DNA from 4 places in the Paenibacillus violae genome. Region 2 is predicted to be linked to each of the others. Evidence: riboswitches for the same ligand, from Rfam matches in the RefSeq annotation. Region 2 holds a riboswitch; each other region holds the start of a gene.
What was found. Region 2 has a riboswitch for cyclic di-AMP ahead of RQP52_RS16185 (hypothetical protein). Riboswitches for the same ligand answer to the same signal wherever they lie in the genome.
Positions count from the first base shown of each region.

Region 1: linked by a shared signal. The riboswitch ahead of RQP52_RS08890 (hypothetical protein) and the one ahead of RQP52_RS16185 (hypothetical protein) in region 2 are both predicted to bind cyclic di-AMP.
Region 3: linked by a shared signal. The riboswitch ahead of RQP52_RS26170 (C40 family peptidase) and the one ahead of RQP52_RS16185 (hypothetical protein) in region 2 are both predicted to bind cyclic di-AMP.
Region 4: linked by a shared signal. The riboswitch ahead of RQP52_RS33955 (ubiquitin-like domain-containing protein) and the one ahead of RQP52_RS16185 (hypothetical protein) in region 2 are both predicted to bind cyclic di-AMP.

Region 1 covers NZ_JAWCUD010000002.1:423,401-431,328, forward strand. The annotation lists gene RQP52_RS08875 (glycoside hydrolase family 26 protein) at 1-564, shown strand, start outside; gene gudD (glucarate dehydratase) at 656-2,023, opposite strand; gene RQP52_RS08885 (alpha/beta fold hydrolase) at 2,199-3,062, shown strand; gene RQP52_RS08890 (hypothetical protein) at 3,114-3,497, opposite strand; cyclic di-AMP (ydaO/yuaA leader) riboswitch at 3,584-3,721, opposite strand; gene RQP52_RS08895 (alpha/beta hydrolase) at 3,780-4,610, opposite strand; gene RQP52_RS08900 (MarR family winged helix-turn-helix transcriptional regulator) at 4,665-5,108, opposite strand; gene RQP52_RS08905 (oligogalacturonate lyase family protein) at 5,170-6,282, opposite strand; gene RQP52_RS08910 (hypothetical protein) at 6,308-7,928, opposite strand, start outside.
Region 2 covers NZ_JAWCUD010000005.1:34,868-42,795, forward strand. The annotation lists gene RQP52_RS16160 (cache domain-containing sensor histidine kinase) at 1-127, shown strand, start outside; gene RQP52_RS16165 (response regulator transcription factor) at 124-1,626, shown strand; gene RQP52_RS16170 (helix-turn-helix transcriptional regulator) at 1,627-2,571, opposite strand; gene RQP52_RS16175 (APC family permease) at 2,681-4,507, shown strand; gene RQP52_RS16180 (hypothetical protein) at 4,577-5,098, opposite strand; cyclic di-AMP (ydaO/yuaA leader) riboswitch at 5,384-5,552, shown strand; gene RQP52_RS16185 (hypothetical protein) at 5,675-6,091, shown strand; gene RQP52_RS16190 (hypothetical protein) at 6,188-6,622, shown strand; gene RQP52_RS36490 (potassium-transporting ATPase subunit F) at 6,779-6,856, shown strand; gene kdpA (potassium-transporting ATPase subunit KdpA) at 6,905-7,928, shown strand, end outside.
Region 3 covers NZ_JAWCUD010000010.1:305,702-313,629, reverse strand. The annotation lists gene RQP52_RS26180 (M1 family metallopeptidase) at 1-604, shown strand, start outside; gene RQP52_RS26175 (hypothetical protein) at 662-1,480, shown strand; cyclic di-AMP (ydaO/yuaA leader) riboswitch at 1,649-1,787, shown strand; gene RQP52_RS26170 (C40 family peptidase) at 1,791-2,264, shown strand; guanidine-I (ykkC/yxkD leader) riboswitch at 2,394-2,496, shown strand; gene sugE (quaternary ammonium compound efflux SMR transporter SugE) at 2,588-2,908, shown strand; gene RQP52_RS26160 (methyltransferase domain-containing protein) at 2,945-3,838, opposite strand; gene RQP52_RS26155 (hypothetical protein) at 4,017-4,613, shown strand; gene RQP52_RS26150 (hypothetical protein) at 4,670-5,626, opposite strand; gene RQP52_RS26145 (ABC transporter permease subunit) at 5,623-6,699, opposite strand; gene RQP52_RS26140 (ABC transporter ATP-binding protein) at 7,080-7,928, opposite strand, start outside.
Region 4 covers NZ_JAWCUD010000019.1:10,998-18,925, reverse strand. The annotation lists partial or broken gene RQP52_RS33980 (small, acid-soluble spore protein, alpha/beta type) at 1-78, opposite strand, end outside; gene veg (biofilm formation stimulator Veg) at 233-508, opposite strand; gene yabG (sporulation peptidase YabG) at 773-1,645, opposite strand; gene rsmA (16S rRNA (adenine(1518)-N(6)/adenine(1519)-N(6))-dimethyltransferase RsmA) at 1,701-2,609, opposite strand; gene rnmV (ribonuclease M5) at 2,672-3,214, opposite strand; gene RQP52_RS33955 (ubiquitin-like domain-containing protein) at 3,331-4,470, opposite strand; cyclic di-AMP (ydaO/yuaA leader) riboswitch at 4,761-4,954, opposite strand; gene RQP52_RS33950 (ABC transporter ATP-binding protein) at 5,237-5,980, shown strand; gene RQP52_RS33945 (ABC transporter permease) at 5,977-7,209, shown strand; gene RQP52_RS33940 (TatD family hydrolase) at 7,195-7,928, opposite strand, start outside.

The DNA.
Region 1 (7,928 bases), on a different contig from region 2:
GAGCGCTATCGTCATAAGCCCATTATGATTTCAGAGGGCGCTATTGCTCACACCTACCTGCCTACGAACCAAACGTACTGGAGCTGGGCTGAAGGACAACTGGGCTATATGTACGGTTTACTGCCGCGATTGTTTCCGCAGGTAAAAGCGATTACCTACTTTAACTTCAGTCGAGCTCAAGCGATTCGAACGAATGGGCCTTATGTGTATGATATCGGGGAGAACCCCTTCATGGACGGCTTATATCAACGGCTCATCCAATCCGATTGGTTCCTAGGTAAGGTTCAGACAGGCGTTGACCCCATACAATATCGCTATACGCCTGTTACCGATCAATCTCTTCCTACTGGCAAACAAACTGTTCTTGTTTATCCTAAGCTTGAGAACGAACGGGGTGAACCCCCATTTGCTATCGCCATTTACCAAGGCAATCAGCTTCTTGGCGTCAGTTATGAGGCTCCCTGGGATATAGACATTCAAGTGAATGTGGAATCAGCGGCAGAACCTTGGTACGCCGTCGCTTACAATGATAAGATGGAGCCCACTGCTGTCAGCAAAAACTAAATGAAATTGGAGTTTTCTATTTTATTTTCACTGAACATAGGCAAAAATAGCCGCTGTTTCCTCTATTCAGGAAACAGCGGCTATCTATTATCTATCTCAAAAGGCAAGGTCGTTTGTGGTCAAATTTCCAATTGGGAATATAAAATTGCATGGCCAGCGCATCATCACGCGCTCCCAAGCCCTCTTGGTTGTATAGCTGATGCGCCTTTTCAATGGCTTCCATGTCAATTTCTACTCCCAGACCCGGCTTGCTCGGAACATCCACCATGCCCCCAACAATCTGAAACGGCTCCTTGGTTAACTGCTGTCCATCCTGCCAAATCCAGTGTGTATCAATGGCCGTAATTTTCCCCGGCGCTGCGGCTGCCACATGGGTAAACATCGCAAGCGATATATCAAAATGGTTGTTCGAGTGAGATCCCCATGTAAGCCCCCATTCCTGACACATCTGAGCTACTCTAACAGAGCCCTGCATCGTCCAGAAATGTGGATCAGCTAACGGAATGTCGACAGATTGCAGCTGAATCGTATGGCCCATCTGGCGCCAATCGGTAGCGATCATGTTCGTTGCCGTTGGAAGGCCTGTCTCACGCCGGAACTCGGCCATGATCTCACGGCCTGAATAACCGTTTTCTGCACCGCATGGGTCTTCCGCATAAGCCAATATGTGATGCTGATCACGGCATAGGTGAATCGCCTCAGCTAAAGACCATGCCCCGTTAGGGTCAAGTGTAATTCTGGCTTGAGGGAAACGTTCCGCCAGCGCAGTGACCGCTTCAATCTCCTCCTCACCGCGCAGGACGCCACCTTTTAACTTAAAATCGTTAAAGCCATATCGTTGATACGCCGCTTCGGCAAGTTTCACCACGGCTTCAGGTGTAAGCGCTTCCTCGTGACGCAGTCGAAACCAGTCATTCGGAGCATTTTCAGCGCCCTGATACGGAAGGTTTGTCCGATTTCGGTCCCCCACATAGAACAAGTAGCCTAACATTTCTACTTTATCGCGCTGTTGACCTTCTCCTAGCAATGCTGCAACCGGTACATCCAAGAATTTACCTAAGAGATCAAGTAATGCCGCTTCCAACGCCGAAACGGCGTGTATTGTGATGCGTAGATCAAAAGTCTGCAAACCGCGTCCTCCCAGATCCCGATCAGCGAATTGCTTGCGAACTTTAGTAAGAATGTTATTGTATTGGCCGATCGATTGACCGATAACCAGTGGGCTTGTGTCTTCAAGCGTTTTACGAATATTCTCGCCGCCCGGTACTTCACCAACGCCCGTATGACCTGCACTGTCTTTGAGGATAACGATGTTACGTGTAAAGAATGGAGCATGCGCTCCACTTAGATTGAAGAGCATACTATCGTGCCCTGCAACTGGAATTACTTTTAGTTCGGTAATAATTGGCGTGCTGGACGCTTGATTTCTCGATTGCTCATTTAGCAGTTCTTGTTTCATGGCTGATCTCTCCCTTTCCAATGGATGAATACCAGTTTAATGAAGATGACAACTAATTCGCATAACTTAAGTTAAATTGTACCACGTCATCTAGCTCCTAAGTACTTAAATAACTTTTATTCACATATTTTTGTTAGGGAATAATATGCGCTTCGCTGGAGAGGACGTTGAAATGATGATTCATTATAAAAAAATGAAGATCGACGGCTGGGAGTTATTTTTTCGCCAAGCCGGTAGTCCGTACAACCCAACCATCATCCTTCTTCATGGTTTTCCAAGCTCATCCCATATGTTCAGGGATTTGATTCCTCAACTCACAGACCGATTTCATGTCATTGCTCCTGACTATCTAGGGTACGGAAATAGCAGTATGCCTTCCGTTGAAGAATTTGCGTACACCTTTGAGAATCTATCACTTATGATTGAAAAGCTTATAGATAATCTCTGTATTTCTCACTATATTTTGTACACCCATGATTATGGAGGTCCTATCGGCTTCAGACTGGCTGTACGGAATCCGCATCGTATTCTAGGATTCGTTATTCAGAATGCTGTGGTTAGTGAAGACGGATTAGGGAAACCGTTCGATCTTTTCAAAGCACTTTGGGCGGATCGAAATCCTGCAACTGAAGCGGCCTTTGCCCAGCTTGCAACCTTTCATTTTACAAAAATGCAGTATGTAACGGGCGTGTGTCATCCCTATCGAATTAGTCCCGATGGTTACCTAATGGACCAGTTATTTTTGGATCGACCCGGTAATAGCCAAATTCAGTTGGAATTGGGCTACGATTATCGGACCAACGTCGAACAATACCCTGTTTGGCAGCAATACTTGCGAACTTATCAACCTCCTACGCTTATAACCTGGGGCAAAAATGATTTTATTTTTACGGTGCAAGGAGCTCTTGCTTTCGGAGAACTATTAACATGTGTGGAAACTCACTTTTTATGCGGGGGACATTTTGTTCTGGAAGAGCAAAGTCAGCAAGTTGCGGAGCTTATCAAGTGCTTTTTTGGCCGTATCTATGCGCGAAAATAAACGAAAAAGGAGCTGCCGTCAGGCAAGCTCCTTCTCTATTGTTGAAAATCGTTAATTCGTATGGCTGATGTACGCTCTGAGGCAAGGATACGGACCACTGAAAATATGCGCCATGGCTACGATAAAGTTAAGGTGATCCAGTAAAATTTGGAGAGTGGTTCCGACGAGATGGGCTAGCGATTGTTCAACCGCTAATTCCTTTTCTGAACTCAGTTGGTTAAGCAGCTCATTATTTTGAGCGACCGTTTTACTAATTTCCATTAACGTCTGTGTTTCGACGTCTGATGGCCGGTAAGCCAAATTCGGAAATTGAATGTCGTACGTCTCCAACCGCTGTTTCAAATGAAGAATCTCATGTTGGCGCTGTACGGAATCGTTGGCTCTCTTCCATGGAAAAAGATTCTTCCATTCTTTGGTTACTTTCATAAGCAGCATGTCTAGTTCCTCCTATTTTCTCTAGAAGAGAAAAAGGAAGCGAGGGAATAGAACCTCAAATCACAATGTTCCATTGAATGTTTCTATCCATTTCTTTCTACGCTGACGAAGTTAGCTGACGGATTCGGGTTGAAAGTTAACCCTAACACTTCACTTTGTGTACTCACCCCAGGAAACTTGGTTCCCCCGCTTCTTTAATCTAAAGAATTAAGCGTATTTTATCAATTTACTCCAATGTATACCGAGAAGCAATAGTAATATTTTCTTATCTATTCAATGTCCTTAGTCATACATCCCTTGTAACCATAACATGATCCGATCTACTACCTCCATATATCTTTGCCCAACAAGCAATCCGGTGTGAGTCGTATCCCAAAGTCCTGTATACTCTGCATGGAGATGCTCCGCTGTCGCCTTTCCCCGCCGGTCATCCTCTTCACGATTAATTGCTTTAATAACCAAGGCTGGATTAACCATCAAACTGCTGTCTATCGATATCCCACCGCTTGCCCCCAAAGAGAAATAAAAATCGTTAAATGCTTTTAATGACTCCACAGTTATATACTTTCTCTGAAAATTAATGTCATCCATTGATTCATCTATACTGGAATTCTCTTCTCGGGATGGTGCGGGCATTAATACTCCTGTTGTCCTTCTAGCTATTTCTTTGTAGGGTACAGCTTCATAAACTTCCTTACTTATGCTTGTATCGATCACCACTAAGCCTGCAAGTTCGTTGGTTTCAGCCAGCTTCTGGCTCAAAATTCCTCCCATGCTAAATCCTATGAGTATCGGTGGAGCCTCACACTCGGCCAAAACCTCTTTCATATCCTCCAAATAATCTTCGAATGTTACATTTGTCAAATCGAGCACTCTACTTTTGTAGTGACCTCTCAAATTCATAACATAGCAATTCCATCCCTTGTTTATAAAGTGTGGGATGTATTTGCTCCACATCCAACTGCCCGTGTAGGCACCGTGTACAAATAAAAGCGGAGGTTTTTGGGAGGCTTCCTTCGGTAGCTCCTCTCCCTCGAAAATTTCTATAAATAGATCATTTTCTCCGATATATTTCACACGATGATCTGGCAAATCTTTTGTATAATCTTTCATGATAAGTTTCACCTCGTTATATAGTTTGACATCAAACTATTAGTCTAAAAAAATTTAAAAATTGTTATAAATTTTCGTTAGAATTCTCAGTAATTCTTCCTTTTCTTTATCCGTAATGTCCATGTAAAATACATCTAACATTTTTTCTGAGATGGTTTCAAATATCGGTTTCAGTTCCTCCCCTTTTGGCGTTAAGGCAACATAGACGACCCTTGAATCTACGGTGTCCCTTTCCTTTGTCACGTATCCTAGACGGACCAATTTATCTACGAGTGCAGTCACTGTAGACTTATCTTTATCAATTTTCTTGGCAATCTCCGCCATAGTCAATCTAGGCATCTTAAATAGAGCAAAGATAATATCCCCATGTGAAATGGCAATATCGTCGACCCCATATTTCGCCATCTCGGCTATGATAAACCGATTGGTCTTTTCTCTGATTCTGGAAATAATTGATACAGCGTCTCTTGGTTTCATATCTGTATTATAGTTTGACATCAAACTAATGTCAAATATATTTGAGGCAGCCGATGCAACTAGCCGGCTGCCTCGAACATTGTCACAAATCCACTTTATACATACAAGGAACGCCCTCCATATCAGAGGTAAAGATGATAAATGTGCCATCTGGAGAAAAAGCCGGATGCGGATGAGCATCCTGTGTGTTACCGTATGACTTCCAGCTAGTTCCATGGGAGCATAAACGCTCTTCTTGCCTCCGTTCTACATCCACTAAATAGATGAAGTGCTGCTCGGGCAGCTGCCCGTCCCCGACGATCATCGTATGATTGGCATTCGAAATAAAGTGGCAATACTTAGAGCAATTCATCCAGATTTCTTCCTCTAATGTCTCCGAGTCCATGAAACGGATACTTTCGTGATAGAGATCATCTTTATGTCTGTACACATAAGCGAATCTAGAGCCATCGGCAAGCCAATATTCATGTGTGATGAGCTCATCATGCGTCTGTTCCTTCGCACAGCGCAGCAGCGTCCCGTCCTTTTGGACTAGCCAGAGTCTGGCATCAATCAAATGCCCAGGACCTTCATGACAAAATAAAATGGTTGATGGGTCATTGGGACGAATTTGCGGATGCCCCAGCCAGCAGTCCAGCTCCTCATGCGCGATATGGCTGGTTCGCTGTTCGATATCCAGGTAGATGATTCGGCAGTGCGGCTTCGCTGCCCATTGTGGCTCGAAGTTGGACCAGTCCCCTTTGCCCGGTACAACATCCTTTTCATTAATTTCGACCAGAACGAGATACTTGTCATCTGAGCTGAGGCCGGGATTCGCATTGGATTTCCAGCCTGCAGGTGATGTATAGAGAACGTCTTCCTTCAGCGTCGTCATATCCAATCGCATAATCCGCTGATCTCGGCAATAGATCAAGTAGTTATCGTCACTCGTCAGACTGCAGCTGAAATCGTGAATATCGGGTCCTTCCGTTAATTGCAGAGCCGATCCATCGTTCAGATCCATCTTGTAAAGCTGACGGAATCCCTCTCGCTCACTAGCGTAAATGAGATAGCGATTGTCGTTTGTAATCATTTTATAATAAAAATAAGGATGATGATTTACCTGCTCCGGGGCTGTCAAACGAGTCATAGATCGGCCCGTGTAGGCATCGACAAACGGATGGAACTCGTTACGAATCGTAGATCCTTTAGCCATCTGTGATCACTCCATTCTCTTAATGTTAGGGACGAGGCCGCAGCATTTTCATCTTCTCAGCAGGTTTAAGCGGTAAGGTCAATTGAAGCGGCGAGCGGTTAGGGGTACGGAATACCGCCCGAACCTCTGCGTTCGCTTCTAAGACGGAAGCCGAAGTGTCGAGCTCTTCTCCTTGTTCGCCCAAACGCCATGCAAACAGAAGCAGCGCTTCCTGCATACGATCAAAAGCAAATCTCTTCCGCTCGCCGGCGTAGATAACATAGTCAAGGAACAGTTTATCCTGTTCCTGCCTGAGCTCCCAGCTTGGCTGTTCCCCGTCAAAGGCTGCGAATATTCTTTTCACCTGCAGCGTCTGCTCTGCTACGTGTACTGTAGCTGCTTCGGCTTCTCGCGAGACAGCTTCTGCCCTAACCTCATGCAGGCTTCCTCCAATCTCAAAGCGAACTCTTAGGTCCGCTGATTCGATGGCACCATCAATGGGATCGAGCCCAATGTGCGTATTGCCGCCATTTGTGCAAAATCCGATGCCGAACAACACATCCTTCCCCTTTTGAACACTGGAATAGATACCGGAAGAATAGTCATAACCTTCGTTCAGCAGGCGCAAATGAATATAGGTAGATGCATCACCGTTGCGTACATAAGCTAGCAAATTGCGGCGCTGATTCCACATCACATCTTTGCTGAAGGTTCCCACACTAACCGGCCCTTCCATATACGTAGTTGCTTGGTTAACAATGTCGCCAGCCTCGTCTTTGCTAATTGTTTGTACATGTTCCGCTGTCTCTGTTCGTTTGAACGCCGGTATGTACTTCTCAGGACATCCAATATCATTGCCATACCAATCCAGATTGTATGTCAGTTGATCGACTGGCATGAAGTCCAACTCACCTCGGCTGGCAATCTGCAAGAAGGATAAAACTTCCGGCGTCATCATCGTATGATAGGCACGGCTGTGCGGGCCTGACCATTGCTTGCTGGGGACATGGAAATGCTCGGCCACCATCCCCCATGCCACATCCAGCATTTCCGAGCTGAGCTGTTTCGCTTCCGCAACTCGGGTCGCTGTATGAATGCTCGACAATTCCTGTATCGCCACGATCGTATATGTCGGACTGTTATACTCCTGGAACGTTCCCAGCTGTTTCGTGTACTCGCTGAAAAGACGTAACCGCTCCAAGCCATAATTCAAGTACTTTTCTTCGCCATAGACCTCGCCTGTAAGCAACGTAACGAAGGCGCCCATTATGGCAATGTTCGTATAGCTAGGACCGACATTTCGCTTGATAATGGCGTCGCATGCACAATAAAGCGCATGCCTCATTTGTTCGCGCAGACCCGGGCTCAGGATATCGGAATGCCTCTGCTCGGCCAGCACCAGCCGCTTTCCGCAGAAGTCCGCCCAATTCCAGTCTGGCGGAGCCATCCTCTCCAGCGGCTCTTCGTAGAACCAAGACCAGATGCCGAAGGTAGCATGCTCCGGATTCTGATCCTGCAGGCTGATTACCTGTTCTAGTATGCCTTCTGCTCTTTCGATATGATGAGGCTGACGGCTGTCCAGCATTCCCAGCGCATAAACACACGCTGCCAAGGTGGGGTGAGTAAACGCTACATCTTTTAACGTACTGTGATAACCCGGCGTATGA
Region 2 (7,928 bases):
CATTCGGAATGTTAGGGAACGGTTGCAGCTGTCTTTCGAAGGAGCATCGATGAGTATTCATAGTGCTAAGGATCAAGGAACCAGTGTTCAAATCCTAATACCTTTAAAGGATGTGAGGCGAGGATGAAGTTGATCATTGCTGATGACGAGAATCTGATTCGGGCGAGCATTCGCAGTATGGTTCAGGATGTAGAATCCTCCTGGCACATTGTTGGCGAGGGAGCCAATGGCGAGGAACTCCTTGAGCTGGTCAGCGAACATAAGCCGAATGTTGCGATTATTGATATCCGGATGCCCCGAATGAATGGGCTGGAGGCGATGCGTCTGGGCAAAGCGATCTCGCCGCGCACCAAGTGGATCATTTTGAGCGGATTTTCAGATTTTGCTTATGTGCAGGAGGCACTGCAGCTCGGGGCGTCTGATTATTTGCTGAAGCCGGTGAATCCGCTGGATTTGGAGAGGGCGCTGACGAATACTGCCAAGCACAACAAAGAATTCATCCAAATGCTTAACCAGCAGTTCGAAAATAGTTTATTTGCCCTTTGCAATGGGCTCACGACGTTGAAGTTTGAGGAGTTGGACAGTGTCTATGTGCAAGGCTGGTTCATCGGAGCCGTTTGTATCTTTGACACGACCAAAACCGGGAAAGACTTATCAGACATGACCTGCGCTTTCTATGATGACTTGCGTGAGCGTATGACAAGTTTGCTCGTATATGGCATGAATTTCGCCATGGTGTCGCTGCCTGATGGGGAGTGTGCAGTGATCGGTTCCTGGGATCCGGCGAAAGGGTTCGACTGCAGGGAGCAGGTGCAGCAATTTTTTGACGAACTGGCAGGTGTTGCTGAACCGTATCGCCAAGATGGCTTGGCTATAACGATTCTGCAGACCGGAGAATGCCGCGGCTTCGATCAATTGAATGCCCAACTCGCTCAGCTTGGGGAATGGAGCCATCTGCGTGTGGTTCGCGGCATCGGCCAGCGCATCAGGTACATGGAGCTGGAGGCGGAAGCTCGGGTGCCTGAAAGCTCTAAAACCAGTCAACTCTTTTGCGCTATTAAGCAGCATATGTATTTCAGGGCGTATTTGAATTACCAAACGGCGGTGGGTGAGCTGGAGGGATTGCTTTTAGCAGGCAAACGAAGTTCGAACGAGCAAACACGGCGGGCTATTCAGCTGTACATGGTGCAGGCATTGGGTGTTGGAGAGACAGATGATGCCGTGCGCTCAGAGGCTGAAGTGATCAGGGAGCTTAGGAAGATCGGGGAAAGCAAACTGCGGGAGATCAAACCCCGGGAGCCGGTCACGGCGGATCTGGTCGAACAGGTCGTTCAATATCTCGAGCAGCATTACATGGACGATATCGGCATAGGTTCAATTGCCCAGCAGCTCAATGTGTCTGCCAATTATTTAAGCATGCTGTTTAATAAAAAAACCGGAACACCGTTCGTTAAATACTTAACGAATATTCGCATGCTGAAGGCCAAAGAGCTGCTGCTGAATACCAATTTGCAAGTGAAGCAAATCGCGGAGAAGGTCGGCTACTACAGCACGCGGCACTTTACCAAACTGTTCGTCGAGAACTGTTCCAGCTATCCGTCGGATTACCGCAAGAGTCACGCGTAGTCAAATGAACTGAGAGAACTTGCGGTACTGCTGTGCCGACATGCCTTCCCACTTTTTAAATATACGGCTGAAATAATGAAAGTCATCATAGCCGACTTCGAGCGAGATTCGCTCGATTTTATCATCTGTTTCGCGCAATAGCCGCTTAGCCTGCTGATGCCGCACGGATTGCAGGTATTTATTAGGGCTCATGCCTAACATATCTTTAAAAAGCTTACTCATATAGTCTTCATGAACGTTGATGAAAGCGGCCATTTCGACATTGGTCCACTTTTTTCGGTAACTCGTTTTGAGTTCATGAGCTAAATGCAGTAAGCTTTCTTGATATTTCGGGTGAAGGGTGCGGTCAGTCTCCGCTTGATGACGGATCAGCAGCGTGAGCATTTGGAGCATCAGCCCCTTGGAGACCATTTCGAAGCCTTGTTTCTGCTCGGTCATTTCATGAATGGTCGCTTCCATCAGCGAAACGACAGCTGGCGGTAGCGAGATGGAGTAACCGTACGGAAACAGAGGTGCCCCGTCGATATAAGGCATCGCGCAAAAACAATCCATGAGAGGATGGCTTTCATCCACGACAATATCCCCTTGCTTCACGCGCAGGTCGCTAAAGAAATCAAAGTGAATCCCCAATAGATGAACATGCGGCGCTGTTAATACTTCAATGGTGTGATACACATTGGCAGGTATAAGCAGCAGCCTCCCCGCAGGAATCAACATCGACTTTCCTGATAAAGTGGCCTGCAGCTCGCCTTGTATGACATAGAGAAACTGAAAGTCGTAAATGCGCCGCGCCCATTTGAATTGAGGCGTTCTTTGGTGCAATTGAGCCCAATGGACGCTGGGCGCCAAATCACGATAGGTGGTATGCCGAATCGGGGAGATGCCTGTCAATGTCATCACCATCCAATGGATAGACTGGGTAGTCACTCGGTACCATTTTATCACATCGCTTGTTCGACTTTTGTAGAAACTTGGCAGTATGATTTGTGGTTCTTATTCTAACTTAGGGGGTAATTTAAGGGAGGATGAACTCAAAACATTTGGCGGTGGTATGATGTTTTCTGCATTGAAAAGGTTACTCATTGGTCAGCCTTTGAAATCAGCCGAGTTAGGGGAGCAAAAGCTGAACAAAACAAAGGCGCTAGCGATCCTGTCGTCTGACGCGCTATCATCAGTCGCATACGGACCTGAACAGATACTGATTGTGCTTATCACCATAAGCACCGCGGCTCTTTGGTACTCGATACCGATCGGCGTGGGTGTGCTCATTCTATTATTGGCTCTCATTTTGTCTTATCGGCAAATTATTTTCGCCTATCCCCATGGGGGCGGGGCCTATGTCGTTTCGAAGGAAAATTTGGGTGTAAACGCCGGCCTTCTCGCAGGAGGCTCCTTGCTGGTGGATTACATCCTAACCGTAGCGGTCAGCATCTCAGCGGGGACAGACGCAATTACTTCTGCCTTCCCGTCGCTCCACCCCTACAATGTGAATATTGCTATTCTGCTCGTTGTCGCCATCACGATTCTGAATCTCAGAGGGATCACTGAATCTGCCTCCATCTTGGCCTATCCCGTCTACTTATTTATTTTGGCGCTGATTATATTAATCTGTGTAGGCTTGTATAAAGGGGTGACTGGCACAGTTACACCTGAGATGCATGCTCCTATAGGAACGCCGGTTGCCGGGATTACTTTGTTCTTGTTATTGAAAGCTTTCGCATCGGGCAGCTCGGCCTTAACAGGTGTGGAAGCAATCTCCAATGCCATTCCGAACTTCAAAGACCCGGGACCGAAGAATGCCTCCAAAACCTTAGCGGCCATGGGATTGCTGCTTGCCATTCTGTTCTCCGGCATCGTGTATTTGGCTTATGCCTATGGCATTGCGCCTAAAGCGGAGGAAACCGTCGTCTCGCAGATCGCCTCTCAAACCTTTGGGAGAAATTACATGTACTACTTCATTCAAGGCACGACAGCGCTGATCCTTGTGCTTGCCGCGAATACCGGGTATTCGGCCTTTCCTTTGCTCGCCGTTAATTTGGCCAGGGACAAATATATCGCTAGAATGTTCACGATCCGAGGGGATCGATTAGGGTATTCGAACGGGATTATATTTCTGGCGATTATGTCGATCATTCTGATTATTGCGTTTAAAGGCAGAACGGAGCATCTTATTCCGCTGTATGCTGTGGGTGTGTTTATTCCCTTTACACTTGCGCAAACAGGGATGCTCGTCAAATGGGTGCGCGAAAAGCCCAAAGGCTGGATCGTTAAACTAACGATCAATTTGATTGGCGCTTTGATTAGCTTTACCGTCATGCTGATCTTTTTTATCACGAAGCTGGGGCAGGTATGGCCGGTGTTTATCTTCCTCCCCTTGATTGTTTATACGTTCCATAAAATCAAAAAGCACTACGAGGCCGTGAGTGAGCAGCTGCGGATCACGACGTGTGAGCCTTCTATCCCGATCAAGGGGAATGTGATGATCGTGCCTGTCGCAGGAATTACCCATGTCGTGGAAAATTCCATGAATTACGCGAAATCGTTAGCGCCAGATCAGATTATTGCGGTGTATGTGGCCTTTGATCGGGAGGCAGAGAAGCAGTTCCAAGAAAAATGGGAGTGTTGGCAGCCGGATGTGCGGTTAGTCACCCTGCACTCCCACTATCGGAGCATTATTCAACCGTTGACGAAGTTCATCGATACTGTGGAGCATAAGGCGAACGAGTCGAATTTCCGGGTAACCGTCTTAATTCCGCAGTTTATTCCCAAACGAAACTGGCAGCACATTCTCCATAATCAGTCCAGCTTACTGATCCGCGCGTTTCTGCTGTACAGGCGGGATCTCATCGTGACGACGGTGCCGTATCATTTGAAAAAGTAGCTGACCATAAACGTACAGAAATCGGCAGTAAAACGCCATTTCTGTACGTTTTTTGTATGTCAGGCTTTCCTACATCGTAGGACTCCCCGTTTTGATTCTTTTCCCAAGGTGGTGCTCTCTTTGCACCCTTCGAATGAACGCTTGAAGTTCCTGCTCGGTTTCACACACGGCCGCGTGCTCTAACCAAAGGAAAAACCTTTTTTTCGATATGGCTGAAGCATGCAGAGGAAAGGTATTTCTTGATTTGACAACATACAAGCCAGAGGGAACATTCTTCCAAGGTGCTGTGAAATTCATGCGAATTGACAGCCTTGATCGCTTCTCCCAGTCTTGCTCCTTTTGTTTATTTCGTATGGATCTGTACATGTTCATGATCACGTAATGCTCCGAGATTTCGGTCAAATTGGCATATCCGGCTCGTTGCGCTTTTTGAATAATGTCTGATTTCTCCTTAGAGAACCAGTACCCGACAATAACAGGGAAACGGTTAGCCTCTTCTAACCATAAGACGCCGAACCACTCGTAAGTTAAGGGGATCGGATTTAACATTTCGGGGATTAACCCTAAATAATAACGGGGAGCGGAAGCCATCGTTATTTCTCCTTTGCACGTAAGACCTGACAGCAATAATGTGTGTGTTCTGCTCCTCAATTGTAAGGCTGAGAGGAATAAAAATGGGGTAAAGAAAAGCGGGGTAACCCATAAAAAAACGATAAAAATGGCGTAAATGGAAGAAAAACGAAGCTTGAATAACGAGAATTCATGCTTTAATTGTTTGAAAGCGCATCCACTCGTCTATATGGCAAAAAGAAGGTCGCGGTACGTTTTACAAGGCGGATCTCCGAGGCGTAAGATTCAGAGCATCAACTTCACAACAAGTTGATAACGCTGAGTCCCCACAAGGGGAACGGGGGAACCAATAGAGGACGGATACAGATCAACGTCTTCGCGGGGTGAATCCAAGGCAAGCTCCGGCTTGCCAAGGTAGGGCGCTTCCAAGCCCGAATCCGACAGCTAACCTCGTAAGCGAATTGGGAGAGAGCCAACGTTCTATGTGCTAATTACAGCTTGCTTGTTATACCAAGCTGCCAAGAAGCCCGAGAGCAGGGAGTCTCTGCTCGCAGGCTTCTTTTTGTTGTCCAAAAAATGAGGAGAGTGAATCTACACATGGTTCCCGAATGCAAGATTACCCGAATTGAATGCTATCGCTTTGATGATGAATTATCCGATAAACTGCTGCCCGGACATGGCCGCGACTGCCATTGCGGCATCCTTTCCATCTCAACAAGCTTGGGAACAAGCGGTTTAGGAGATTATGAAATTCCTTGCGGCAATCTAAAGGGAGATTTCGTTCAATGGGCTGTTGTCTTTCAGAAACTCAAAGGGCTTTCCCTTGAGGACGGTTTGCAGTATGTCCGTCAGAAGAAAGAGGCATGGGGAGAAGTAAGGACTCATGTGATCGAGTCGGCATTAACTGACTTGTCAGATAAGCTTCAACATAAATCTATAGGCAACAAAGAGTTGGATGTTCTATCGAATCGTTCATATATCTTTGACCATTCAGAGGCCTATGTCTCTTTCTAAGCATGCGCATTTTTATGTTTTTTTTATATGCACGCTAAGGATTCTTTACCTCATTTTTATACAGTTCGGCGTTACAATGAGTCAGGAAAGGAAGCGATGAAAGTCATGCAAAGCGATTTGCTGCTAATAGCTGCGCCAACCAAGGCAGGCGAGGACTTTATGAAACAAATCAGGTTGGCTGGGTTTCCTTATGTTGCATTAACGAACAACAAGATGGAAAAACTCAAGCTAGAAGGGCAGGGAGTAAAAAAGATCATCCAGGTGGATACATCATTACCGGGTTCACCCCATATCCCCGATTATCCGATCGGGAGCATTATTCTGTTCGAAGAAAGCTTGACGTTATGCTGCCGCTATATTCAGATATGCCGCAGTTGGACTTCAGGGCCGATGTATGTGATTACCCAAAGTGTAAATCCCCGATTGATTTATAAAGGGTTAGGCGCTGACTACGTTATTTATTCTAAAAATGGTGATGTGAAGTTTCTTCTATCATCTCTATTACAAACAAATAAATTAGGTTCTGTCTGATCTGGAGGAGGTGCGCGATGTACAACGATGTAACAATGGTCTTATTAATGGCATTAACCTTTCTGGGATTTTGGGGATTTATGAAATTTTGCGAAAAAGCGTAAGCTGATGCTTTCGATGCGAGTTTTTGAATGAAAACTTATAGGAGGCAACCAAATGATTGTGATTGGACTAATTGCGCTAGCGATCATGGTGTATCTCGGTTTTGTTTTAGTGAAGCCGGAGAAATTTTAATGGATAAATTAGAACTTATGTAAAGCAGGGGGAGAACCTACTATGGGTATGGGATTGTTGCAAGTAGTCATCACACTGGTGATTATCATGCTTTTGGTGAAGCCGGTGGGCAGCTACTTGGTGAAAGTTTTCGGTTATGAAAAGAGTGGTCTGGATCGTGTGTTCGGCCCCTTCGAGCGTATGTCCTATCGCCTAATGGGTGTTAAAGAAGACGAAGCGATGGGATGGAAGAAGTACTTAGGAGCTGTATTAATCGTCAACTTTGTCATGATGATCCTCATGTACGCCGTATTTCGGCTTCAAAGTTTTCTGCCGTTTAATCCCGATGGGATTGGCAACGTATCTCCAACAATCGCTTTTAATACTACGATTTCCTTTATTACAAATACGAACTGGCAAGCTTACAGTGGTGAAAACACGCTTTCCTATTTCTCTCAGATGGTAGCCATTACGTTCCCGATGTTTACATCGGCGGCAACCGGATTCGCCGTAGCGGTAGCTTTTATCCGCGGATTAGTGGGTCGTCAAGATAACCTCGGAAACTTCTACGTGGATATGACTAGGGCGATTACTCGCGTCTTTCTGCCGCTTAGCTTCATTGTCGCTTTAATTTTAGTTTTTCAAGGCGTCCCGCAAACCTTGCTGGGAGCTGTTCAAGCGACAACGATTGAAGGGGCTGAACAAACGATTACTCGCGGTTTAGTGGCTTCCTTGGAATCGATTAAGCATATCGGTACCAACGGTGGCGGATGGTTCGGAACGAATGCTGCGCATCCTTTTGAAAATCCAACGCCGTTTACCAACATGATCCATATTATTTGTATGATGCTTCTGCCGACTTCGCTCGTATACGCATTCGGATTAATGATTAAGAACAAGAAACAAGGTTGGACCGTCTTCGCGGCCATGGGAATCATCTTCCTGGTCATGCTGGCGACGGTGTTCTACGCAGAGTATAAAGGCATATCTGCTGTGGATGCGATGGGCGTTCATGGGAATATGGAAGGCAAGGAAGTTCGATTCGGATTATCTGAAACAGCGCTTTTCACAACTGTTACGACAGCAGCTACAA
Region 3 (7,928 bases), on a different contig from region 2:
ATGGGCCTATACCGGACATGATCAATACGCAGAAAATGTGTATACCAGAGGCAAACTCGTGCTGAAAGCCATCGAGAAACAGGTCGGCACCAAGACCATGGATCGTATCATGCGGACTTATTTTCAAAAATGGCAATTCAAGCATCCTTCTACCAAAGACTTTCAAAATGTGGTCGAGGATGTAACGAAAACGAAGTGGGACGACTTCTTCAATGAATATGTCTACGGCTCAATGATGGTTGATTATACGGTTGAAAGCATCCATGTGAAAGCCACTGGCAGCAAAGGAGCCGGCCCTTACGAGAGCACGGTCCTCATCTCCAAGCGTGGAGGCAATTCGCCCGAAGTGCCGATTCAGTTCCATTTCGCCGACGGTACGATGCTCGACAAAACGTGGGACGGCAAAGAGAGCAGCATTGAGTACAAACTAACCCACACGACGCCTATTGACTGGGTTCGTATCGACCCGAACTACTCGCTCATTCTTGAGAACAAGCATATTAATAACTTTATGCAAGCAGAAGTGGACACCAAGTGGAAACTCCGCCTGAATCTCGGCATTATCCAATTCCTGCAAGCTATTTTCGGGTGGGTAGCCTGGTAGGCGCCCACTCTACAAGGCAAGTTTGCCTTCAGAAAACAACGCTTAGGAGGGACACCGGTGACAACCTATCTCAAATCCGGCTTCAGGGCGGCTCTACGGCAACCCTTCGCTACGATTGTCTTGTTCATCTACCAAATGTGCTGGGGGATGCTCCTATATAAGCTTGTACAAGGGGTGTTAGTTCCCCTCATGCACCGGTTTCCCGGCGGCGATCAGCCGAAGCAAGCGCTCCAGCTTTTTCTGGCCGAAAGTCAGTTTCAGTTATTCAAAACGGATCTTAGCCACTCTTACTTGTGGTGGCTGGCCGGCCTGCTCCTGGCGCGCATGTTCCTTAGCCCGATGCTGAACGGCGGTGTCTATTATTCGCTCACCCATTCCGATCAAAATGCCGGCTACCGCTTCGTCCGCGGCATCAAGGAACTCACGCTCCCCTTCTTTGCCGTGTATTTGATTCGAATCGCCTTATCTCTGCTGCCGCTCATCTGGGTGCTGCCCAAAGTGCAGAAGGTGTTCGCTCACAGCACATCTTATGAACAGGCTTCCCTCGATTTACTGCCTTGGCTGCTGGGCATGCTGGTGTACGGTTTTCTGCTGCATCTGCTCTTCATGTATGTGCAGTTCGCCATTGCCGCACGTCTCGGCATTATATCCACAGTCCTAACGTTCATGCGGTACTCGCTTCCGATTATCGGCCTTTCTCTGATACTTTTACTGAGCTCAGGACTTTTGGCAGGGATCACGGTCACAACGACCTATATCTGGGCAGGTCTGGTAGCGCTAATCATTTATCAACTTTTCCCGCTTTTCCATATTTTCATGCAGATGTGGTCCATTACGTCGCAATTCCAGCTTCTTTCCGCCAAATTAAGTCGTTAAAAAGCAATAAATAAAACCATAAATGGTTTAGATTTGTTCAACCCCCTTGCAAAAGGGGGTTTTTTTGTCTGTAAAGCGAACCTTTACACATTTTTTCAGACCCAATTGCACGAAAAAGGAGGAATTTCGATGTTTATGACGAATTTAAGGGACTAGCATTAAAAAACCAAATATTTCATGCCGAATTCCTCATTTCTTGGGGAAACGGGGGAACCATACCGGGTGAATTGATCTTGCAAGACAGGGATCATAGGGAACCTTCAACCGAACCCTCCAGCTAACCTCGTAGGCACCGGAAGGAGACAAGCAGTTGAAAAAGGTTGTTGCTCTTCTTTTTAGTCTTGTTTTGTTTTTGAGTGTAGCTTTAGGGAGTGTGTCTGCGTCAGAATCCACATTGGACTCAACGGTTGACGAATTGATTGGAGTACCGTACCGCGATGCGGGAACGACAACAAGAGGCTTTGATTGCTCTGGTTTCACCGCGTACGTGTTCAACAAATTCGGCATTGACCTTCCTCATAGTTCAGCAGCTCAAAATAAAGAGGGCTACTGGATCGACAAAAGTGATCTTCGTAAAGGTGATCTTGTGTTCTTCGACACAGGAGGCAAAGGCATTTCTCACGTAGGCATCTACTTGGGTAACGGTGAATTTATTCATTCCGCATCCAATGAAGGCATCGTGAAAAACAAGCTGAGCGAATCCTATTATGCGAAAAGGTATGTATCCGCTAGACGTGTTCTGTGGGATGATATCTACAATCAACTAACTGCTGAATCCAAGTAATTTTCTTGTTCATCATGAATAAAAAGCCCAGACAAGCGTTAGCTCGAATGAGCTGCTTCTCAGGGCTTTTATTCATTTCTTGTGGCTGTTGTAACTTGACATAGCGTGTAAGCCGTCCTATAATTACGGCATCATGTTTCTAGGGTTCCGTGGCGCTGCAGCGCCAGTCTGGTCCGAGAGAAAACACACAGCGAATACGCTGTGATCACGGAGGGGAAAAAGCCCGGGAGTCTTATCGCATTCGCGATATTGCTTCCAGGCTTTTTCTTTTTGCCGCGGTCAGATGGGCATCTTCGCATACTTTCTTAAGGAGTGATTCACAGATGGCATGGCTTTACTTGGTCATTGCAGGTGTTTTTGAAGTAGTTTGGGCGATCTCACTAAAGTTCTCCAACGGTTTTACACGGCTGGTTCCGTCCAGCATCACCATTGTCGGCATGATCATCAGCTTTTATTTTCTGGCGGTGGCTACGAAAACTCTACCTATCGGCACCGCCTACGCGGCTTGGACGGGAATTGGCGCTGTAGGCGCGATTATTATCGGCACCCTATTTCTGAACGAGCCTGTTAGTTTACTGCGTATCCTATTCATGATCCTCATTCTGGTCGGCGTTCTCGGCCTTAAATTCACATCCGGACATTAAGCCAGGAGTTTCCTTCTTTCCTTGGGCCGATGATTCTTAAGCCACGATGTAGCTAACATACCAGAAGGAGCTGCCGACAAATATGCGCAGATGCTCCGACAGCGGCTTAAAGATTTCATTCAACTCTTCGTACGAATAGTAGTTTTTAATAATTTCATGCTTGGAGCCATCGGCCAGCTCCCTTCTTTTGTACGTATCTTCGCTATGTTCACTCGTAATCAGCTCGCCGCCTCTTCCCGGGACGTACACATTATCCGCCATAAAAACGCGGGCTCCCCGTCCAAGCCGCTCATGAAATCCTTGCAGAAACGAATCCAGACGATTTTTCGGGATATGCGAAAACCAGAAGTTGGCGATTCCGTAGTCAAAATCCCCTTGTACTTCCGAAAGCCGGTAAGCATCCCCTTCGACGAAAGAGGTATTATGCAGCGGCCAAGATTTGGCTGCAGCAATTTGCAGCACCTCCGGTCGAACGTCCACCCCAACGATGTGCTTGGCTGTTTCCGCCATGAACTGCGTCCAATATCCGGTACCGCAGGCCACCTCCAAGACACGGCTCCCCGTAACCTGCCTCTTCACGATATCCGCCAGCATCGCAAGTTCTTGCTGATAGTCCGCATCCTCGCGAGCATAAATCCGTTCATATTCGGCTGCTCGCGCGCCGTAGTAATCCTGCATGCCTTCTTTCTCTTCATTCAAAAGCCGCTGCCTATCCTTCACTTCGTGAACGATCCGTTGTTTAGCTGCCAATAAGTCGGCAAAAATAGCTCCGCCCTGCGAAGCATAATTCGCAAGTAGACCGTGCGTCGCCATCACAATAAGCTGTGTCATCGACAAGCCCGTTTCCTCAGCCATGCGCTCCAGATCGGTCTTCACCTTTTCAGGCAAGTAGACGGAAAGTCTTTTGGTCTTATCATTCTTATCGTCCATTGGGAGATTCCTCCTTTGCGTTTTTATTATATTAACATATATTATATGTCATTAAAACATATTAATTGTACTTTTTTTATGTGAGTAGAGAATTTAGGCTGCATGAAGAAGGCGACACCGGCCACTCACCCTCGCAAATCGCTCTAGTAAACATAGAATACAAAGAAAGTATATTCATATGTTGATAGGAGATGGAGAAATGATTCCCAAACAACGAATGGCTGGAAAACCGAGCAAAATTGTTCGGCTCCCCAAGAGCGCAGGCCTGCCCAGAAGCAAAGCCATGCTGATGTACCGTACGCAGCTTAGAAAATACCATAAGCCCGGTTCGGGTCGCTTTCTAAGTCAGCGCACGGTTTCGATCGGCACCGACAACTCGTGGTTCAATGCGCAAATCATTCCCCGCAACCCTGCGTGGGTGCAAGTTGCTAATGCCAACTATGTTTGGTACTCCGGCAATTTGAACAGTGAGAATGCCATCATTTCGACACGTTTCACGCTTTCTGAGCGTAGAGCCATTCTCGGCGCTTCTCTTTTCCTATCTGTCGACAATTATGCCGTTGTCATCATCAATGGCGTGCCGCTCCTCTTTGACGGACCGCAGAACACACCTTCCTTCTACAACCCGGGCCGCACTTTCGACATTCGCCGATTTGTACGGCGCGGACGCAATGACGTCGTTATCATCGCCTTTAACCTTGGCGGGTCGCGCACCGAGGAAAATCCTGCCGGCGTTGCCGCCAGGCTCGATTTTCGACTTAGCAACTTGCAATAAAAGATCTGTATATGAAAAGGCCGGGTCTCCATCCGTAGATGGAACCCGACCTTTTTTTACATGAACTGTCGTTCACTCCCGTAGCGGCGCTTCAATTGACTCAAGAAGAACTGCAGCGAGAGGAATAACAAGGCGAAGCTGGTCCCTACACTCAAAATAATCCAAGGATGCAGCCTAATATACCTGGAGCCGTAGGCGATAAGGGACAACCATTCCCCCGATGTCGTAATGGTAATGGAGTAGCCGGCGTCGCTGTCGCCAATCGTTTCCGTACCGCCAAGAACAATGTTAAAGACGGCTAATTGCCCCAGCAGGAAGAGCACTTGCATGAATTCGCTAAGGAACATGAACGTCATTTCATTCCTCATGCAGGGGATTAAATGCCGGACTGTACGGTGAAAAACAGAGCCGCCCATTAAACGCGATGCTTCAATAAATAATTTATCATTATAATAACGCGTTCGTTCGGCAATCTGATGAGCTAGCGGAAATACGCCGATGAACGTGACGAGAATGACAAAGGTGGCGGAGAAGAGCAACTTGTAGTGCGCGTCCGCTTTCACCCACTGATCGAGCCTCAGCCCGAAATACATCCCGGCTAATGGCGGAAATAGAAATACAAACGCAGGCACGGAAGCCACTACCCACTGCATCGCTTTTAGAACACCCCACCCTTTGCCGGTGGTCCCGCTCCACAATCCCCAAGGGAGCGCGATAATAAAACGGAGCAGCGTTAGCACTAAAGTCGTCCCCAGCGTATACTTCAAACCGTTAAGCAGCAGACTCACCATGTCAAAGCCCCGGTGATCCGTCCCCAACAGGAACGTGCTGTTCGGTGAAAACGGCGGAATGTTGTAGCGGGTTTTCCCATCTTGCTGATACTGAATCATGTTGATTTTGTCCTCCGGCGCGATGCCGTGCGGCTTCAGCCATGTACCAAATATCGCAACAAGAAGGATAAGCACGATAAGAGCAACAGAGAGATAGAATGCACTAGATGAACGTTTGATCATCGTGATACAACCTCCCCTGTGCGAACGACAAACCTTTTACGCAATAAGGCATACAGCACATGAAATGCCATTGCGAGCAGCACGAGCGACATGCAAATGACTGACATCGATGTGACGCTTTGCATGGCCGGTGAAGTAATGAAGCCGCCCAGGCCGAATATACCGCAGATCGCTTCCGCAACAGCCATACTCGCCAGTGCCAGCGTTGTCGCCTTCGGCAGAATCGAGAGCAAATCGAGCATTACGTTGCGCAGTACGTGAGAGATCAACACCTCACCGCGGGTCAATCCTTTGGCTTGTGCGGTAACGACATAATCCTGCCCCAGCTCCCTCGCAATCGCGACCCGCATTGTACCGTAAATCGTAACTGACGGGATTAGCGCGATGGTGAGAAATGGGATGAGGAACGGCGTTTTATCACCGACTTGTACAATCAGCAGCACGTAATGACCTAGAAACTTCGTCGCATAGATTGCGCCTAATTGAATAAGAACAATTAAAAAGAAATCGGGTAAGCCCACAAGCAAAGCCTGTGCGCCATCAAGTACAAGACCTAATCGCCGCCACAATGACGCTGACATCGCCATGAGCACGCTAAGCACAATTGCCAGCAGCAAGCCTGGGATGAAATACGTACAAGTGCGAAGCAGCATGCGAGGAAGCTCTCCGATGACAGAGATTTCATTGCGGTTGTACGGACTGCGGAATTTACCGAAATCGCCATGGAAGAAGCCCTGAATTTGATCTTTCACGGAATATCCGTAATACCGCCATGAGATGATAGGACGCTCCAATGGAACCGTTGACACGCGGTAAATGCCTTTGATCGTCAACGCTTTGCTGACGTAATCCCATGACTCGCCATAGGGAACGGACAGCAAGCCCGTTTTGTTATTGAGGACGCGACTCCCCGGCAGTTGATCGCTTATTTTCTGAATGCTTGTATCCGGTCCAAGCGTGACCCGAATTTGATCTGGCTGGGTAGATAGGAAGGCATTTCGGATGTTGCTTAGAAAAAAGATGCACACAAGTGTAAACACCCCGAGCAACAGCCACCGAATCGTTGACTTCAAAACCGGTCACCTCATTCTATTATTCACCGTTGGTAGATAACTATTTTATAGTTTACCATGATTCACTTGGGAGTACTATCCATTTATCTGGCATAAGGGAGCCACAGGGCCTTATTCGTGCTAAATCCGCTCCATTCAGCTGCAAATGGGAACTACAGGGCCCTATTCCCTCGAAAAAGCCAACATTTTGGCTGATATCTGTAAAATAGAGGACGGTAGTTCCCCTCCTTCTGCAAAAGTGTAGATTCCCGGCAGAATAAAGGACCAGGGTTCCCCCTACGCTCGGTACAGATCCAGTCCAGTCCTGCCCGACTGTCCACCAAATCGAGACAAAACAAAAAACCTGGCACGCGATCACTAAGATCGCTGCCAGGTTTTTTTCACGAGCTAAACTGCGCTTGGTGCAGACGGCTGTAAACACCGCCCACTGCGATAAGCTCCTCGTGACCGCCTTGCTCCGTAATGCCTTGCTCCGTCACGACGACGATGCGGTCGGCATTCTTGATCGTCGCCAACCGGTGGGCGATCACAAGCGTGGTCCGACCCTGCGACAGCTCGGCGAGCGACTGCTGAATCGCCGCCTCGGTCTCGGTGTCAAGCGCTGATGTCGCCTCGTCGAGGATGAGAATCGGCGGATTCTTCAAGAACATCCGCGCGATCGCAAGGCGCTGCTTCTGTCCGCCCGAGAGCTTGACGCCGCGCTCGCCAACGACCGTGTCCAGTCCCTTCGGCTGGGACTGGATGTAACCCTCCAGCTGCGCACGCCGTGCAGCTTCCCAGATCTCGGCATCCGTCGCGCCCAGCTTGCCGTAAGCAATGTTCTCCCGCAGCGTGCCGGAGAACAAGAACACGTCCTGCTGCACGATGCCGATTTGCCGGCGCAGCGATTCCAGCTGGATACTTCGTATATCCATGCCGTCAATGGAAATGCTGCCTTCATTTACATCGTAGAATCTCGGCAGCAAGCTGCAGATCGTTGTTTTGCCTGCACCGGAAGGACCTACGAACGCAACGGTTTCTCCTGCCCGAATGGTTAAGGAGATATCATTTAAAACCCGGTCTTCCTGCCCGTATCCGAAGGAGACTGAATCAAATGTTATTTGGCCGACGAGATGGTCGACTTTCACGGCGTCAGGACGATCAGACACTTCGGCCTCTGTATCCATCACTTCGCAATACCGCTTAAACCCGGCAATACCCTTGGGATAACTCTCAATGACGTTATTAAT
Region 4 (7,928 bases), on a different contig from region 2:
AACGACATCATAGAACCCCAGATCTTTTGCCAACTCATTTTTGAAACTTTCGGACATAACACCTCTTCTGCGACTCATCAAAAAACCTCCTTTTCCTGAGCTTAGTCTGAGCTTTGATCAAACAAAGCTGACAGCGTAAGCGTAAAGTAAGGTTAGTATGCCCAGACGCACCAGGTCCATTCAAATGCAAAAACAGACCCTAGGGTCTGCTCATTATAGAAACTTATTAAGCTTAATGTTGGATATAGGTGATACGAACCTGACCATCATCATTACATACCGTAACTTCAACAGATTCGGTAAGAATGTCGGCGTAGCTGTATGACACTCGTTTAAAGGCGTGTGATTCTTGGTCAAGCTTCACGATAAACACAGAAGGGTAGGTTTCTTCTAAAACACCGGAACGTTCGACTGTCTTTCGACGGCCACCATTCGCTCTCAACATGATCTTCTGCCCGACGTGGGGCTCCAAACTGCGTTTGATTTCCAACAGCGCATTTTTTGCCATTGTCAACTACCACCTCTTTCCTTGTTAATTATAACCCATCCTGACAAGCATGTCAAACAGGGTCAAATATTATATCAGCACCATAATCCAGTTGTCAACGGCATTTTCACCTAATTTCTGAATTCCCCATTGTACAGGTTGTCTCCAAAGTTCGCAAATTATTCACTTTTCCAATAAAAAAAGAACACTCCCCTGCTGCCCTCTCCGAAAAGAGAAGCATCAGGCAAGTGTCCTTGAAAGAAAATCATTGTAATGAGCAAAAATTTAAGCATGCTCATCTGTATGTTGAATACCGGGAACGCCCATTCGATAGCTCCCTCTTGTCTCTACACCACCCAGCCCATCAAGCCCCGTCACCGTCAAATCCATAATGTCCAACATCGAAATCGTGTCCTTCACGGATGTATAGGATAGCTTTGCGGCGATACACAGCGGATCTAGCGCGTGGATGAGTATGCGCGCCGGCGAGCTGGCGAAGTTGGCCCCAGCCCGGAGCAAAGCCTCAAAATGTGACTGGCAAGCTCCAGCCACGACAATCATCGCGTCGCGATTGCGCTCATACTGCCGCGCTATTTGAACCGCGTTCACGAAGTTCTGCGAGTTCTTATAGCTGGACAAGCCGCCTGGCCCAGCAGCTTTGCGATGCTTAAGTATTCCGTCATGCCCTGTGATGACGACAATATCCGGCTTAATTTGCGGAAGCAGCCGGTGGAGCGCGTCGGCCATCTGGGGCTCGGGAATATAGAAGCCCTCAGCGGGCACGCGAAGTTCACCATAGAGCTGCATGCTCTTGCGTAGATAAGTCGGATCTCCGTCTAAGTGTAGGACTTTACCCGGGACTTCGAAATATCCCGCGTTCACTTTCTGCGTATGGGCAACCGAGAGTTGGTTTTTCTCCTGAAGCTGCACTTGGGCAACCGCCAGCCTTCGCAATGACTCGCGAAATTCAGGCGAACTCGACCTGGGATGGTCCATCGACTCTGTCGGATTCTTCAACGTTAAGTCCACTAGAGGCGCGTCCGCAAGCAATCGGTAATCGACGCCGCGCAGGACTGCCTTCAATTGATCGATACGTTCAATCTTAAACATGACGTCGCCGCCATAGGATTTACGGGTTACAAAATCACCTTGCCTCATCGCACAAATCCCCTCCATGGGTTATCCTATGGCGGGGCTGGGCATTTGGTGCGGGTTATTTACAGCCGTGCGCGCGAAGCGCAGTCGACAAGCGCGCGAATTCGTCCATGCTGAGCGTTTCGCCGCGGCGCGAAGGCTCGATGTTGATGCTCTGGAGCAGAGTTTCCAGCTCCGATTTGTTTTCTTTGGTAAAGAACCTCGCAGCGAGGTTGTTGTACAAGGTTTTGCGCCGCTGGACGAAGGACGCCTGGACGACAGCGAAGAAGAAGTCCACGTCCGCCACGTCAACCGGCGGCGTTTTGCGCACACGCAGCCGGATGACGGCAGAGTCCACATTCGGCTGCGGCACAAAGACGGTGCGCGGCACGATCGTGACAAGCTCCGGCTCGCAGTTGAACTGCACGGCAATGCTGAGGCTGCCGTAATCTTTGGTGCCCGGGCGAGCCGCCATGCGGTCGGCCACCTCTTTTTGAATCATCACGACGATGTTCTCCAAGGGAAGCTTCTCTTCGAGAAGCTTCATAATAATCGGCGTCGTGATGTAGTAGGGCAGATTGGCGACGACACTGACGCCATCCAGCCCGTCAAAATGCTGCCGGAACAATTCCGGCAGGTCCGTCTTCAAAATATCGCCATGCACGACACTCGCATGGGGATAAGGCTCCAGCGTCTCGCCTAGGATAGGCAGGAGACGCTGATCGATCTCCACGGCCAAGACGCGCCCTGCGAGCTTGGCCAGCTGCTGGGTGAGCGCCCCAATGCCAGGGCCGACTTCCAGCGCGCCTTTGTTAGGCCCAAGCTCCGCAGCCGAAACGATCTTGCCCAAGATATTCTGGTCGATCAGGAAGTTCTGACCCAGACTCTTTTTGAGCACGAGATTGTGCTTTTTTATAATTTGTTTCGTCTTACTGGGTGTTGCGACATCTTCCGCTGTTACAATCACTTCACTGCCGGGTATAGTCATTATGTAGCCCTCATTTATCTATAGGTTCTGAATTCCGAATTCCACTGTTATTCCTTACTTTACTATATCTTCGGCTCCAGATGCTCCAAGGCTGCCTCAAATTCCTCACGTGAGATCTGGAACATCGCACATCGCTTATAAAATTGTTTGCCATTGCAGTAACCGATACCCAGGGCATTGCCAACAACGAGCCTCCTGGAAGCCGCCTCCGGATGAACGATCAGCCCTGCGGCTATGAGATCCTCCATGGTAAGCTGCGAGACAGCCCCGTCGTACTCTGTCCGCAGGTTCTGGAGCGCCTCCCGGACAATCTCCGGCGCTGCGTTCTCGACGCCGATGTCGCCCTTATATTCGGCCTGCGCCTGCGTGATAAAGGCATGCTTGCAGCCAGGCACCTTGGCTGCCACAATCTTCCGTATCCGCTCACCTGCGTGATCCGGATCCGTAAAGATAATGACGCCTCTGCGCTGCTGCGCGAGGGCTATTCGCTTCAATACGGCTTGCCCGATGGCTGAGCCGCCTGTCTCTATCGTATCCGCCTCGACGGCTCGGCGAATAGCGGCCGTGTCGTCCTTGCCTTCAACGACGATGACTTCTTTAATCATAATCGGTTCCCTTCCCAGTACGCAGAAAAAGAAGAGGGATTCCCTCTTCTTTCGCCCAGGCTGCTTGCCTGGCAACGTATATTGACATTGTTCCCGCTGAAACAGACGTTTACACGTTAATTTTCAGACGGCTTTTTCGGTCCTACGACATAGACCGTATACCCTTGTTTCGTTCCGAATTTATTGGCGTAGCCATGATCTTCAAAGTACACATCGATCATTTGGCCTTTCACACCACTGCCAATATCTTCAGCACGACGGAAGCCAACGCCCTCAATGTAAACCCACCATCCCAGTGGGATAACTTTCGGATCTACCGCAATCGTTCTGCCCTCAGTAACTGTCGTTCCTGTATACGTCTTCCCATACCCAGGAGTTCCTTCGGCTTTCCCTGTCGAATCGGCTCCCGCTGAATAAGCCGTGAGTTTCACGTTCTTGAGGATTTGTTTATACCCAAATGTTACACCATTCTTAGAGACCTCATCCACGCTAGGGGATGATGCCGACAGAACGACAACGGGATTTTTCGTGCCAACGGACACAACTTTTTTAACACTTTGTTCCTGTACTTCTTGACCTACAACAGCTTCTGCAACTAATACGCCATCTTCGTAAGTCTTTTCTTTCTTTTTCAAAAGTACGCCCTCTTTACCTTCTTGAACGACCTGCTCTTTACCCTTAAGCAACGATGCATCATTTTTCTTTTCCGTGTCGAATGCAATCGGTTCTGTTACTTCTTCCGTCTCTTTTTTCACACGGACGATTTTGATTTCATCGCCTGAGCTTAAAGAGGCTGTCGGTTCGGGAGTCAGCTTATCGTGCTCCCCAAGTGCAATATGTAAACGTTGCAATGCACTTTCAACCGTTCTTGCAGTTGTGTAAACAGTGGTGGTCTTTCCATCAGCAGTCAATTGAATTGGAGAAGCGTGTTCGATGACGAATTTGTCCCCGCCCTTGATTGTAGCCGTAGGGTCTGCAGATATTTCATCGTGTTCACCAATCGTTATGGCTTGTTCATCCAGTAGGCGTTGCAGGACCCATTGCTTCGTGTGCACAACGGTTTCTTGTCCATTCACAACCACGGATACGCTCTTGGTAGCCGTACCGTACAACAACACCAAAAACATGAAAGTCATTGCGATTGAGATTATAGCCAGGCTTAAAATCAAACGCAAGTTTTCATGCTTCCATCGCAATGCGAAGGACATGCTGGATGATCGTTTTACATGGGTCTCGCTAAAAGAGATACTGCCCACTTCTTCGGTCCTCCTTCAAAGCCTCGCCGCCAGGTTACAGCATGATTATATTTGACGCGACTAAGGTTTTTAATTTAACTTAACGTGTCGTCCATCCGCAGTTGTTTGGAAACAGCTACGTTCTGGTCGTCCCACCCCGCTTTGCTATTCATCATCCTATGAATTCCGGGTTACGAATAGTCGTCCGAAACAGTTAAAGGTCCTTATGGGGACAAAAAGCCAGCAAGAAGAGGACTCTTCTCGCTGGCTTAGTTTGCATAGTAAAAATACACAAATAGCACGCACGACAATCGTTACCTCTCTTACGCTTACGAGGTTAGCTGACGGATTCGGACGTGAGAGTCGCCCTACTCAGACGTAAACTTACGTTCAACGTCCAAGATTCACCCCTGTTACTCACTCTGTTTACTTCGTCAGCGATACCGCTTTATAAGCTAACAGTGGTTCCCCCGTTCCCATAATTGGAACTCAGCGAATGGAAAAATGGCAAATTGGTTATTAAGTTATTATGAAAAGTATATTACGCTGTTAATCTCTGCCTGTAAAGGGATTAACACCTACTAAAAAGGGCTAAATCGATTAAAAATAGCTTATTTTCAAGATAAAACCACCTTTTATCTACATTTAACTCATTATAACGTACGAATACTAAGTTTCTTCGTGTTTTCACTCTTAAACTAGGCTTCGAATCTAAATTTGTTTATAATTATCAGGTATGAAACCTATGTATAAATTCCAATAATTAGATATTTAGGGAGGCACTGAGATGGGTCCCATATTACAAGTTGACGCTTTATTCGGGGGATATTTACCAAATAAACCTGTTCTTCACGACCTCACATTTTCCATCCGTCAGGGTGAAATGATGGGATTAATCGGACTGAATGGCGCAGGAAAAAGTACGACCATCAAGAACATCCTTGGATTGCTTCAACCGCAAAGGGGTTCAATTAAAATTAACGGTTTGACGTTAGCCGAAGATCCGCTGCCTTACCGTGCCACTTACGCTTATGTGCCCGAAAGTCCAGAGCTATATGAAGAGCTTACGATTCGCGAGCATCTGGAGTTAACCGCCATGGCTTACGGCTTAACGAAAGATGACTATCTCTCCCGCTCTCAAGCGCTGCTCGAGCAGTTTCACATGCAGGACAAGCTTAACTCTTTCGCAAGCCATTTATCCAAAGGGATGAAGCAAAAGGTCATGATCATGAATGCGTTCCTGATCGAACCTTCCCTCTACATCATTGATGAGCCTTTTCTCGGGCTCGATCCGCTGGCTATCCGCTCATTACTGGAGTTGATGGTCAAAATGAAGCGACGCGGCGCGTCATTTCTCATATCCTCGCATATTTTGTCTACGATTGAAAAATATTGCGATAACTATGTCGTCCTTCACAAAGGACATATGGTCGCTCAAGGCGATTTAGTCGAATTGCGTCAGCAGACAGGGCTCCAGCAAGCGTCATTGGACGACATCTTTTATAAACTTGTAAAAGGAGAATTAGTATGAAGGCGATGGACATGGATACCCGTGCCCTATGGCAGAAGAGATTTGAGCATTATATGAAGGAATCCATGGGTTACCTGCAGTATGCAGCGCGCAGCAATTTTTTCGGCTTCCTGCTATTTCTTGTCATCCTTTCTTCCTATTATTATGCAAAAATACTACAGCGCCTTCCGACAGATTATCCCTATCTGTGGATCGTCCTTTTGCTGCTGGTACCATTGTTAGCCTCAAGCCCCATTCGCACGCTAGCTAGAAGCGCAGACCGTATGTTTCTAATGCGCGTTGAACATCAGATGGGTCCTTACTTCCGCGGCGGATTCATGTACAGCCTAGTGCTGCAAGCATTCTGGACATTTCTGGCATGGGTTGTCCTATGGCCCTTGTATCATCACTGCCTAGGCCGCGATGAGCAGCATTTCTTATGGATGCTTGCTTTGCTTCTATTAATGAAGGTAGGCCATTTATTGGCCAGCTGGCAAGAAAGCCGATTTACTAATGAGCGCGCAAGAAGGATTTCCGTTAGCTTCCGCTGGCTGGCAACAGTTGTCCTGATTTCTCTGCAATTTCTGACAAGCGTCCTCTGGGCAAGCGGAGCTGCTCTTGTACTTACACTGGCTTGGTTAACTGCTACGCATTACGTATCCAAATACTACATCGGGTGGGATTATCTCATTGCGAAGGAAAGGCAGCAGCAAGCGCGATTATATGCCTTTTTCAACTGGTTCGTGGATGTTCCGCAATTGGGAACACGAATAGCCCGCCGAAGCTGGATCAGCGGGGTCACAAGATTTATTCCTTTTAAACAAGATGCTGCCTATCTCTACATATATATGAAAACATTTCTACGTACGGAGCTATTCGCGATTGTCTTACGTATATCCTTACTGGGCACATTAGCCATCGCCGTTTCAAGCAGCAGCACAGCGAGACTGCTCATCTTCTTCATCGCTTTGATCATTTCCATGGTTCAACTTACGCCACTTGAGCGTTCACACCGCTATACCTTTTGGCTCGACATGTACCCGCTTAACCGGCAGTTGAAAGCCGGCTCCTTAGCCTTCATCATTTGGTCAGCCTTGCTGCTAGAATTATGTATGCTTTCGATTCCGTTCATGATTCGATCTTCACTTATCTACATAGTCGTGCCGCTCATCGGCTTCCTCTTTATCTCACTCAGCTGTGGAGTATTTCTACGACGAAAATTTGCAAAGAATGCTTTACTTGAGACCTAACAAGGCAATGGCGTTGTTTGTCGTTATTTCTGCAAGTTCTTCCAGACTTATACCCTTAATTTCCGCGGCGGTTTCGGCCACCAACCGAACATAAGCCGATTCATTGCGCTTGCCGCGGAAAGGATGCGGGGTCAAGTAAGGAGCGTCCGTCTCTATGAGTAAGCGGTCCAAAGGAACCTGCGCGAGCACTTCCTTGGGTTGTTTTGCATTTTTGAAAGTGACAGGTCCCCCAAAGGAAATATGGAAATTCATATCCAAACACTGCTTGGCCGTCTCCCAGCTCCCCGAAAAGCAATGCATGATCCCCCCGACTTCAGCTGCTTTCTCTTCTTTTAAAATGGTCAAAATATCCTGATGCGCATCCCGGTTATGAATCACAATCGGCATTTGAAGCTTGCGCGCCAACCTGATTTGCTCCCGGAAAACTCGCTGCTGTACTTCTTTAGGCGATTTATCCCAATAGTAATCAAGTCCGATTTCGCCGATTGCCACCACTTTTTCGTGTTGACACAGCGATTCGATCCATTCCAAATCTCCCGGCATCATGTCAATCGCATCGACAGGGTGCCACCCCACTGTTGTATAGATAAAATCATATTTTTCAGCAAGAGCTATTGAACTAGGAATTGTCTCTCGGTTAAAGCCAACATTCACCATTCTAGTAACACCGGCTTCACGAGCCCGTTGTATAACCTCGTCCTGATCTTCCTGAAATTGTT